2 linked regions of the Xanthobacter dioxanivorans genome follow. The protein of the gene in region 2 binds, or shares a complex with, the protein of the main gene of each other region. Links are inferred from orthologs where the notes say so. Each region holds a gene or a part of one and is shown on either strand. Other genes may lie near its edges.

What was found.
Region 1: the proteins of tsaD (region 2) and tsaB are in contact, whole or in part, in a solved structure (PDB 4WQ4), measured with the Escherichia coli proteins. The link is inferred for Xanthobacter dioxanivorans from one-to-one orthologs.

The regions. Positions count from the first base shown.
Region 1 is NZ_CP063362.1:1,616,624-1,622,502, forward strand. Bases 1,736-4,667 are described here. They hold tsaB (tRNA (adenosine(37)-N6)-threonylcarbamoyltransferase complex dimerization subunit type 1 TsaB), read right to left. Parts: upstream 3,578-4,667; coding sequence 2,894-3,577; downstream 1,736-2,893. Other genes in these bases: EZH22_RS07680 (lysophospholipid acyltransferase family protein), read right to left, coding at 1,736-1,899; EZH22_RS07685 (Fur family transcriptional regulator), read right to left, coding at 1,896-2,279; rimI (ribosomal protein S18-alanine N-acetyltransferase), read right to left, coding at 2,407-2,883; EZH22_RS07700 (NifU family protein), read right to left, coding at 3,679-4,239. In the rest of the region: tRNA (guanine(46)-N(7))-methyltransferase TrmB, read left to right, coding at 1-108; EZH22_RS07675 (SDR family oxidoreductase), read right to left, coding at 90-968; more of EZH22_RS07680, read right to left, coding at 1,018-1,735; transcription termination factor Rho, read right to left, coding at 4,832-5,879. UniProt on the Escherichia coli protein: Required for the formation of a threonylcarbamoyl group on adenosine at position 37 (t(6)A37) in tRNAs that read codons beginning with adenine.
Region 2 is NZ_CP063362.1:5,753,904-5,759,761, reverse strand. What follows is about bases 1-2,911. They hold tsaD (tRNA (adenosine(37)-N6)-threonylcarbamoyltransferase complex transferase subunit TsaD), read right to left. Parts: upstream 2,036-2,911; coding sequence 965-2,035; downstream 1-964. Other genes in these bases: hemC (hydroxymethylbilane synthase), read left to right, coding at 2,134-2,911; EZH22_RS26825 (NAD(P)H-dependent glycerol-3-phosphate dehydrogenase), read right to left, coding at 1-928. Also shown: more of hemC, read left to right, coding at 2,912-3,087; EZH22_RS26810 (uroporphyrinogen-III synthase), read left to right, coding at 3,199-3,897; EZH22_RS26805 (COG4223 family protein), read left to right, coding at 4,008-5,444; EZH22_RS26800 (heme biosynthesis protein HemY), read left to right, coding at 5,441-5,858.

The sequences.
Region 1 (5,879 bases), 4.1 Mb from region 2 along the record:
CGTCCCTTTCCGCACTGGCCCGGCACGCGCTACGAGGCCAAGGCGGTCGAGGACGGACGCGTTCCCACCTATCTCACCTTTGCGCGCGCTCAGGCCCCCGCCGCGTGAAGCGCGCGCAGCCCTTCGCGGTAGGTGGGAAAGGCGAGGCGCACCCCCAGTTCGTCCTTCAGCCGGGCGTTGGCGACACGCTTGTTGCCGGCCCAGAAGGTGAGCGCCATGGGGCTCATGGTGCGCGCCGCCTCGGCGAAGGGGATGGCGGGCGGCACCGGCACGCCGAGAAGTTCCGCCGCATAGGCGATGGGATCGGCGGGTGAAGCCGGCAGATCGTCGGTCACGTTGACGATGCCGCCGAAGCGCTGGTCCACCACGGCGAGGATGGTGCGCGCGATGTCGTCCACGTGGATGCGGTTGAACACCTGCCCCGGCTTGTCGATGCGCCGCGCCTCCCCCGCCTTCAGCTGCACCAGGGCGTTGCGCCCGGGACCGTAGATGCCGGCGAGACGCAGAACCGCCACCGGCACGCCGCCCGCCCGGCCGAAGGCCAGCCATTCCTCCTCCGCCTTCAGGCGCCGCTCCAGCCGCGGGCTGCCGGCGCGCGGCGGGGTCGTCTCATCCACCCATGCCCCGCCGTGGTCGCCATAGACCCCGAGGGTGGTGAGGTAGACCACCTGCCGCAGCCCCCCCTCCGCCAATACCGTCCGGGCGCAGCGCAACACCGGGTCGCCCCGCTCGTCCGGCGGTGCCGATACCAGCAGCACCTCCGCCGCTTTCAGGGCCGGGGACAGGTCCTGCGAAAGGCTTTCACCATCAAACAGGTGCGGCGCCACGCCCGCCGGCAGGCCGGCGAGGCGCTCCGCCGTCCGGGCCGTCCCGATGACGCGGGGGAAGGCGGCCGGGTGCCGTGCGGCCAGATGGCGGGCGCAATAGCCGAAGCCCAGGGCGGCGAGGCAGGTGGGGGAAGAGCTCATGGTGCGGTGATGCCGCAGCCGGAGGCCGCAGACAAGGGCCGACGGCCCCTCAGCCGGCGCGGCCGGCGAGGGAGAGGGCGCACATATGGCGCACCGCCGCCTCGCAGGCCCGCGTCACGCTCTTGCGGTCATGGGCGGCATCGAGTTGCAGCGGCGCGCCGAAGGTCACCTCCACGTCGAGGGCGCCCTGCCGCAGCACGTCGAGAAGATGCGGGGCAAGCGACATGTCGCCGAACCAGGCGGCGACGGGTCGGTGTCGGCGTCCCATGGGCACGCCCTGGAGCCGCACATAGGCGACGGCGAGGGGCTGCACCACCACCTCCTCGGTGGCCGCGAACGCCTCGCGCACCGCCCCCACGAGGGCGGTGCGGAAGGGCAGGACCCGATTGCCATCGCTGGAGGTGCCTTCGGCGAAGAGCACCACCGGATCGCCCTCGTGCAGGCGGCTGGCGATCTCCCGGTTCACCTCGCCGGTGGCCTGGCGGCGCTGGCGGTCCACGAAGACGGTGCGCTGGAACCGGGCCAGAAGGCCGATGACCGGCCAGCCGGCCACCTCGCTCTTCGCCACGAAGAACAGAGGCGTGAGCGAACCGACGACCGATATGTCCAGCCAGGAGGCGTGATTGGCGAGAAGAAGCAGAGGGCGGCCGGAGGCCGGCGCGCCGCGGACGCTCACCCGCACGCCGATCAGCCGCAGCAGCAGGCGGTGGTAGAGCACCGGAATCCGGCGCCGGGCGGGCAGGCGCAGGCGCAGGGAAAGCCACTGCAGCGGGATGCCGACGATGGTCACCGCCGCCACCAGCACCAGCACCGCGCCCATGCGCAGCCGGTCGAGGAGGCGCGACAGGGCCGGCCGTTCGGGACCAAGATCGTCCACGCCTGCGCCGTCACCGGGGGCGGCCCGGGCGCCGGCACCGCCGGGGGATGTCACGGCTTCTCGTCCTCGTCGAGGGGGACGGCATAGAGTTCGAGCCGATGGCCCCGCAGCTTGAAGCCGAGGCGACGGGCGATGGCCTCCTGGAGGGCTTCGATCTCCTCGGAGCGGAACTCGATGACCCGGCCGGTGCGCAGGTCGATGAGGTGGTCGTGGTGCTCGTCGGGCATCTGCTCGTAGCGGGCCCGGCCGTCGCCGAAATCGTGCCGCTCGATGATGCCGGCGTCCTCCAGCATCTTCACCGTACGGTAGACCGTCGAGATGGAGATGTTGTCGTCGATGGCGACCGCACGGCGGTGGAGTTCCTCCACGTCCGGATGGTCCTGCGCGCCGGACAGCACGCGGGCGATGATGCGCCGCTGTTCCGTCATCCTCATGCCCTTGGCGAGGCAGGCCTCTTCGATGACGCTGATCTTGTCGCTCAAGCGCGACCTCCGAACGACGGCGGGGGGACTGGCTGCCTTATCGCCCTCCCGTCCCTTCCCTGCAAGGGGGCCATCCGTCTCAGAAATCGCGCCTCAGCATGAGCGCGTCGGCGCCGCCCGCATAGTAGCCGCGCCGCCGCCCGGTCTCCCGGTAGCCGAGGGTGCGATAAAGGGCGAGGGCGGCGACGTTGGCTTCCTCCACCTCGAGGAACGAGGTGGTGACGCCCTCGCTGGCGAGCCGGGCGAGGTGGTGGGAGAGCAGCAGCCGGCCGATGCCGCGCCGGCGCCGGTCGGTGACCACCGCCACGGTGAGCACTTCGGCTTCCGGCGGCACCACATGGGAAAGGATGAAGCCGACCGGCGCGCGGCGCCCGCCGCCACACGCGACGTGAGCCCTCACGGCACGCTCCGCCAGAAGGCGCTCGAACTCATCGACGCCCCAGCCACGGGCAAAGGCGCGCGCGTGAATCGCCGCAAGATGCGGGATGTCGTCGGCGCAGGCCTCCCTGAGGCGCGGCGGTCGTGGCGGAAAGAGACGGTCGAGGAGGTGCATCATGGCGGGCACATCAGCGGCGGGCGATGCGCGCCTTGTCCTGGGGCTTGGCATCCGGCGCGCGCAGATAGAGCGGGCGCGGCTCCGCCGCCTCGGGATCCGCGACCGCGCCGAGGCGGGCCACCCAGGCCACATCCGCGGCCGCTGCATCATCCACCGAAAGCGGCTCCTGCTCGGAGGGCGGCCACGCGTCGGCGACGAGCTGGGCTCCCGACCCCACCAGACGCACCGCGCCGATGGCCACCGAGCGCGCCGCCTCGCGCACGCTGGTCACCCGCGCGGCGATGAGGGTGCGGGCGCCGACGCCAAACATCTGCAGATAGACGTGGCCATGCCGCGCGTCGATGGCGCTGACCACGGGCACGGCATCGTCCTGGGCGAGGTAGGGTGCGGCGAGCGCAGCCAAGGTGGTGACCCCCACCACCGGCCGGTTGGCGGTGAGGCCGAAGCCACGGGCGGCGGAGAGCCCCACGCGCAAGCCGGTGAAGCTGCCGGGGCCGATGGTCACGGCGATGCGGGCCAGGTGCTCGAAATCGAGCCCGGCCGCCGCCATTACCTGCTCCACGAGCGGGATCAGCGCTTCCGCGTGACCCCGCTCCATGAGCAGGGAATCACCCGAAACGATCGCATCCGCCTCGGTGTCGAGCACCGCGGCGGAGCAGGCGCCGAGCGCCGTGTCTATGGCAAGAACGTACATGAACGCGGGTGCCCCAATCGCCGCCACGATCAACCGAAACCGGGACGTTGGGAAGCAACCCGACCCGCTCACATTCGAGAAAGGTTAATGGCACCGTTCTCTTATACCGCCTGCACCTCGAGGACCTCGGGAACGAAGTGGCGGAGCAGGTTCTCGATGCCGTTCTTCAGCGTCGCGGTGGAGGAGGGGCAGCCGGAGCAGGACCCCTTCATGTTGAGGAAGACGGTGCCTTCCTTGAAGCCGCGGAAGGTGATGTCGCCACCGTCATTGGCCACGGCCGGGCGCACGCGGGTGTCGAGCAGCTCCTTGATGGTGGCGACGACCTCCGCGTCCTTCTCCTCGAAGAACTCGTCCGCATCCGGGGCATCCGGCTTCACGCCCTCGGACAGGACCGGAGCACCGGACATGAAGTGCTCCATGATGGCGCCGAGAATGGCCGGCTTGATCTGCGGCCATTCGGCCTCCGCCTTGGTGACGGTGACGAAATCGGAGCCCAGGAACACCGCGGAGACGCCGCGCACGTCGAACAGGCGCTGGGCGAGGGGCGACAGGTCCGCGTCCTCGGCCGAGCGCAGATCAAGGGTGCCGTCTCCCAGGACCGAACGGCCAGGCAGGAACTTGAGCGTTGCGGGGTTCGGCGTGGTTTCCGTCTGAATGAACATGGCCCAATCCTCAAAAGAACGGTGCGGAACATGGCCCGCGCATTTGTCTTGAAGATAGGGGCTCCGTCGCCAAACGGAAAGGCCGGCCCCGGTAATGTCCCGAATTGACACGCTGCGCCGGGCGAGCCGGAACGCCGCCTGAACGAAAGGCGGCCGAATCGCTGCCGCCCGGATGTTGCCCGTCTGTTCCGTCCCTCCCGGCAGGGACCGGGCGAAGGGCCTGCGCCGCTGGCCGGCAGCCAGCACCCGCACGGCGCGCGCAATGGGCTGGCGGTGTGCCGATCCGGGACGCCCCGGCCGCGGCACGGAGAACAGCGGCGGAACGAAAAGAGGGCGAATCGGTCGCATCCGCCGGTTGCCCCTTCGTTCCCGGCAGGTTCGTTTTCGGCAGGTCCCGCGTTCCTGGCAGGTCCCGACCGATGCGTCTGCAGCTCCGGATGGCCAGGATCACGGCCGGTGCCCGGCGCGTGGTCCCAAGGCACGCGGACGGTTGCCCGCCCACAGGCGGCACAAAAGCAAATGCCCCGGCGGAGCCGGGGCATGAGGTTGGGCAGATGGACGGGCGGCCGCGGCGGGCCACCGGCGGCCACCCTCAGGTGTTCATGGAATCGAAGAAATCGCCGTTGGTCTTCGTCTGCCGCAGCTTGTCCAGCAGGAACTCGATGGCGTCCACCGTGCCCATGGGATTGAGGATGCGGCGCAGAACATACATCTTCTTGAGCGTGTCCGCGGGAACCAGGAGCTCTTCCTTGCGGGTGCCGGAGCGGGTGATGTCGAGGGCCGGGAACACCCGCTTGTCGGAGACCTTGCGGTCGAGGATGATTTCCGAATTGCCGGTGCCCTTGAACTCCTCGAAGATCACCTCGTCCATGCGCGAGCCGGTGTCGATGAGCGCCGTGGCGATGATGGTCAGCGAGCCGCCTTCCTCGATGTTGCGCGCCGCGCCGAAGAAGCGCTTCGGCCGCTGGAGGGCGTTGGCGTCGACGCCGCCGGTCAGCACCTTGCCGGAGGACGGCACCACCGTGTTGTAGGCGCGGCCGAGGCGGGTGATAGAATCCAGGAGAATCACCACGTCGCGCCCATGCTCCACAAGGCGCTTGGCCTTCTCGATCACCATCTCGGCGACCTGGACATGGCGCGAGGCCGGCTCGTCGAAGGTGGAAGAGACCACCTCGCCCTTCACCGAGCGCTGCATGTCGGTAACCTCTTCCGGCCGCTCGTCGATGAGCAGCACGATGAGGAAGCATTCCGGATGGTTGGCGGTGATGGATTTCGCAATGTTCTGCAGCAGCACCGTCTTGCCGGTGCGCGGCGGCGCGACGATCAGCCCGCGCTGGCCCTTGCCGATGGGCGCGACGATGTCGATGATTCGCGCCGAAAAGTCCTTCTTGCCCTGGGTCTCCTCGTGCTCGAGCTTGAGCCGCTCGTCGGGGTAGAGGGGCGTGAGGTTGTCGAAGTTGATCTTGTGCTTGGTCTTCTCGGGGTCTTCGAAATTGATCGTGTTGACCTTGAGAAGGGCGAAATAGCGCTCGCCTTCCTTCGGCGAGCGGATCTGTCCCTCCACCGTGTCGCCGGTCCGCAGGCCGAAGCGGCGGATCTGCGAGGGAGAGACGTAAATATCGTCGGGACCGGGCAGATAA
Region 2 (5,858 bases):
CCATGAGCGCCTCTATGGCGTCGTCGATGGAGATCCGCCCGCCGAGCACCGCATCCACCGCGGCGCTCACCGGCACGTCCACGCCCTTTGCCGCGGCCATCTCCACCAGAACGCCGGCGGTGAAGGCGCCCTCCGCCAGCTTGTCCCCCGCCGCCTCACCGGCCCCCAGGGCGCGGCCGAAGGCGAAGTTGCGCGATTGCGGGCCGGACGTGGTGAGGATGAGGTCGCCGAGGCCGGAAAGCCCGGTGATGGTCTCCGCCTTCGCCCCGTACGCCCGCCCGAAGCGCATCAGCTCGGCGAAGCCGCGCGCCACCAGCGCCGCCGCCGCGCTCGCTCCGAGCCTGCGGCCGGCGACGATGCCCGCGGCGATGGCCAGCACGTTCTTCGCCGCCCCGCCGATTTCCACCCCGCGCACGTCGGTGGAGTGATAGAGCCGCAGCGTCGGGGAGCCGAGCGCCCGGGTGACGGCCACGGCCAGCGCCGCGTCGCGGGCGGCAAGGGTGACGGCGGTGGGCAGTCCCGCCGCCACGTCGGAAGCGAAGCTCGGCCCCGAGAGCACGGCCGGCGACGCCTTCGGCATCACCTCGGCGATCACCTCGCTCATGAAAGCGCGGCTGCCGCGCTCGATGCCCTTGGCACACGAGATCACCGGCAGGCCGGGACGCGCCAGCGGCGCGAGGCGCTCGAGGGCCTCGCGGCAGGCCTGCGCCGGCACCACCAGCAGCAGCGCATCGCAAGCGGCGACGGCGGCAAGGTCACCGGTGGGCGTGACCGCCGGATCAAGGGCGATGCCGGGCAGGTCCGCGCGGTTCTCCCGCAGCCGCGCCATCTCGGCCATGGCGACGCCGTCGCGGCCCCAGAGCACCACATCGCGTCCGGCGCGGGCGGCGGCGTTGGCCAGCGCCGTACCCCACGCGCCCGCGCCCATGACGCCGATGCGCCGAAAGACCGAAGACGGCACCGGTCAGGCCCGGGCGTTGGCGGATGCGGCGGCGGCCGGATCCAGCGGCCAGCGGGCGCGTGGGCTCACGTCCAGCTTGTCGCGGAGGCCGCGGGCGAGGCGTTCCGCCCCCGCCCAGGCGATCATGGCGCCGTTGTCGGTGCACAGGGCCGGCGTCGGCATGGCGTAGCGGACATTGAGCTCGGCGGCGACCTTCGCCAGTGTCTCGCGGATCATGCCGTTGGCCGCCACGCCGCCCGCCGCCACGAGGGCCGTGGGCCCGCGCCCGAGCCGGTCGCGGAAGGCGCGGGCGCCGGCGCGCACCCGGTCGGCGATCAGGTCCACCACCGCCGCCTGGAAGCCGGCGCACAGGTCGGCCACGTCGTCGTCGGTGAGCGGGGCAAGGCGGTCGGCTTCCAGCCGCACGGCGGTCTTCAGGCCGGAGAGGGAGAAGTCCGGCTCGCGCCGGCCCAGCATGGGGCGGGGGAAGGCGAAGCGCCCCGCATAGCCGAGCTTGGCCTGCGCCTCCACCTGCGGCCCGCCGGGATAGGGCAGGCTCAGCATCTTCGCCACCTTGTCGAAGGCTTCGCCCACCGCGTCGTCCAGCGTGGTGCCGAGGCGGGTGTAGCGGCCGACATCCTCCACCGCGAGCAACTGTGTGTGCCCGCCGGAGACGAGCAGCAGCAGATAGGGGAAGGCGACGCCGTCGGTGAGGCGGGCGGTGAGCGCGTGGGCCTCCAGATGGTTCACCGCCACCAGCGGCTTCTTGGCCGCGAGCGCGATGGCCTTGGCGGTGGTGAGGCCGACGATGACCCCGCCGATGAGCCCCGGGCCCGCCGCCGCTGCGACGCCCGAGAGCTCGGAATAGTCCACGTTCGCCTGCCGCATGGCCTCGGCGATCACATGATCGAGGATTTCCACATGGGCGCGCGCGGCGATCTCCGGCACCACGCCGCCATAGGGCGAGTGGATTTCCACCTGCGAGCGGATGACGTTGGAGCGGATGTCGGACGCTCCCGAAGGCGAGCGCGCCACCACGGCCGCAGAGGTCTCGTCGCAGGTGGTCTCGATGCCGAGAACCAGAAGATCGGCCAAACCCTGTCCCTCCAGAACGTCCCGCGCTGCGCCGGAACGCCGCTCTATCCCATTTCGATTCCCTCGCGCATTGTACGCGGCCCCGCGCGAGATTACGAATGAGCGACACACCGAAATCCGAACCCGCGTCCGTGAGGCCGCGCCTCACCATCGGCACGCGCGGCAGTCCGCTGGCACTGTGGCAGGCCCATGCCGTGCAGGCCGCCCTTTCGGCGGCGCTGAAGGTGCCGGCGGAGGCGATCGCCATCTCTGTCATCCGCACCTCCGGCGACCAGATCCAGGACCGCGCGCTGTCGGAGGCGGGGGGCAAGGGCCTGTTCACCAAGGAGATCGAGGAAGCGCTGCTGGACGGCCGGGTGGACCTGGCCGTGCATTCGGCGAAGGACGTGGCGACTTTCCTGCCGGAGGGCCTGCACCTTGCCGGCTATCTGCCACGGGCGGACGTGCGCGACGCCCTCATCCTGAAGGAGGGGGCGGGGCTCGATGATCTTCCCGCCGGCGCGCGCATCGGCACCGCCTCGCTCCGGCGCGAGGCGCAATTGCGGCGCCTGCGGCCGGATCTCAAGGTGGAATTGCTGCGCGGCAACGTCCACACCCGCCTCGCCAAGGTGAAGGATGGCGAGTTCGACGCCACCCTGCTGGCGCTGGCCGGCCTGACCCGCCTTGGCCTCGCCGAAGCCGCGAGCGCGCTGCTCGATCCGGCGGATTTCCTGCCGGCGGTGGGGCAGGGGGCGGTGGCGATCGAATGCCGCATCGACGATCCGGACACCAACGCGGCCATCGCCGCCATCGCCTGCCGGGATACCGGCATCGCCCTCGATGCCGAGCGCGCCTTCCTGTCCGCCCTCGACGGCTCGTGTCGCACCCCCATCGCGGGCCTTGCCACGGTGGAGGGGCGGGAGGTGCGCCTGCGCGGCCTCGTGCTGGTGCCCGACGGCTCCGATGCGGCGGAGATCGAGGCGCGGGCGCCCATCGTCGATGCCGCCCGCCTCGGAACGGAATGTGGCGCCACGCTGCGGGCGAGCGCGCCGGCCCGGCTGCTGGGCCTGTGAGGGGAACGCGGCGCGGCAAGGGATCTGGTTGCGCGCCGCCGGCAGGTCATTTCGATCTGCCCACAAAAGCCATGTTCTGCCCCGTTTCTTGAAGCGGATTGAGAGTGACCCATGCATGTTCTCGTCACCCGGCCGGAGCCCGCCGCCTCCCAGACGGCCCAGCGCCTGCGCGCGCTCGGGCATGGGGTGACGGTCGATCCCATGCTGCGCATCGCGCCGACCCGGACGCCGTTGCCCGAAGGCCCGTTCGATGCGGTGGCCTTCACCTCCATCAACGGGGTGAAGGCGTTCGCCACCCATCCGGAAGGGCAGCGCTTCTTTCATCTGCCGGCGTTCGCGGTGGGGCCGCGCACCGCCAAGGAAGCCCGCGCGGCCGGCTTCACCCAGGTGGCGGACTGCGATGGCGACGCCTCGGCCCTGGCCGGACGCATCGCCGCCGCGCTCCCATCCGGCGCGCGGGTGCTGAACCCCGCCGGCGAGGACCGGGCGGCGGACCTTCAGGCCCTGTTGGCGGCACCGGGCATCACCCTGGACCTCGCCATCATCTATGCGGCCGAGCCCGCCGACGCATTGTCCGAGGAGGCCCGCGCCGCGCTCGCCGCAGGAACCGTCACGGCGGCGCTGCACTTGTCCCAAAGGACGGTCAAGACCCTGCTGCGGTGCGTCGCCGCGGCGGGCCTCACCGGCGAACTGGCCCGCGTGCGCGAACTGTGCCTGTCCGAGCAGGTGGCCGAGCCGCTGGTGAAGGCGGGGCTGAAGGTGGAGGTGGCCGCCGCCCCCAACGAGGATGCGCTTTTCGCCCTGCTGTGACGGGGCTGTGACGGGCGTCGGCACGCCGGGCTGTTGCGGCGTGACGCGGGGCGGTCTATCCCGGACCGGAACGCGGATCAGATCTCACGAGGGAGGCACGAGGGACGCCCATGGTGCGCGACGATCCGGCGAGCGACCATCCAAAGGCGGAGGACTTCGTCTCCCGCCCGGCCCGCACCCCACCCACGCTCGACCTGAAGGCCGAGGCCGTCGCGGACACGCCCCCGGCCGATGCTGCGCCGGCGGCGCCCGAAACTTCGGCATCCAGCGGCGACGCCGCACCGTTCGAGACCGACACCGCGGTGGCGAGTCCCTCCGGCCTGGAGGCGGCCGAGGCCCCGTTCGAGACGAAGAGCGCCGAGCAGGTGGCCGAAGAGGCGCTTGCGCCCGCCGCCGCACCCGTCCCGCCGGCCCGCTCGGGCGCCGGAGCGTTCGTCGCGGCCCTTCTCGCTGGTGCCGTCGCCGGTGGCGGCGTGGCCGGCGGCCTGTGGTATGCGCTGCCGGAAAAGGCGCCTGCGGCGCTGCCGCCGACGGTGTCGGCGCCCGCGCCGTCACCCATGGATGTGTCTCCGCTCCAGAGCCGCATCGCCGCCCTCGAGGCGCGCCCCGCCGCCGATCCGAAGGCGCTCGCGGCACTTTCCGAGCGGCTGGAACGCAGTGAGGCGGCGCTGAAGAGCCTTGAAGCCACGGTCGCCGGCCTCAAGGCCGCGCCGGCGCCCGTGCCGGCTCCTGCCGCCCCGACCGCGCCGGCTGTGCCGCCCGGATTGGTGAAAACGGTGGACGAGCTGAAGGCTGCATCCGAGGCCGCCCGGGCCACCCTCGCCGCCGCAACCCGCGAGATCGAGGCGCTGCGCACGGCGCAGGCGGGCCTCCAGACCGCTGCCGCCACGGCCGCTTCCGGCGCCCAGCAGGCCGGCGCGCAGGTTCTGGCGCTTGGTGCCCGCATCGACGCCGTCGGGCCACGCCTCGATGCCCTGAAGACGCAGATCGAGGACGCCGCCGCCACCGCCACCGCCTTCAACCGCGCCGCGGCCGGGCTGGTGGTGCTCGCCACCTTCCGCGACGCGGTCGTCTCCGGCCGGCCCTTCGCGGCGGAGCTCGCCGCCGCGCGCACCACGCTCGGCGCCGGCGCCGGCCAGCTCGCCCCCTTTTCCGCCGCCGCTGCGGAGGGCTTCGCCCCGCCGGCGAAGCTCGCCGCACGCCTGGCGCAGGAAGGCGCCACCGCATTCGGCGCGCTGGCCCCCGCGCCGGCGACGCCCTCCGCCTCCCTGCTCGATCGGCTGATGGCCTCTGCCGAGAGCCTGGTGAAGGTGCGCCCCGCCGCCGGCCCCGGCGCGATCGATGCGGAAGCGCTCCTCAAAGCCGCCGTCGCCCAGGTGAAGGCCGGCCAGCTGGAGGAGGCCCTGCGCACGTTGAGGCAACTGCCGGAAGGCGTGCTGGCGCGCCTGTCCGTCGTTCGCGACATCGAGGCGCGGGCCCAGGCGGTGCGTGTCGCCGGCACACTCTACCAGCAGCAGCTCGCCGCCATTTCGGGGAAGGTGCCGTGATCCGCCTCGTATTGTTCCTTCTCGTCCTCGTCGCCATCGCCTTCGGCGCGTCCTGGCTCGCCGATCGGCCGGGCGAGATCGCCGTCGTCTGGCAGGGCTGGCGGGTGGAGACCACCGTGCCGGTGGCCCTCGCGGTGTTCGCGGTGATCACCGGGCTGCTGCTCCTTTTGTGGCGGCTTCTGTCCGTCCTCGTGCGCTCGCCGAAGCTCCTCGCCGCCTTCTCGCGCCGCCGGCGGCGCGAGAAGGGCTGGAACGCGGTGTCGCGCGGCCTGCTGGCGGTGGGCATCGGCGACCATGCCGCCGTCCGCCACGCGCGGGCGGAGGCGGTGAAGTTCTTGCCCCATGAGCCGCTGACCCACCTGCTGACGGCCCAGGCGGCGCAGCTCGACAACAACCACGAGGTGGCCGTGGCCG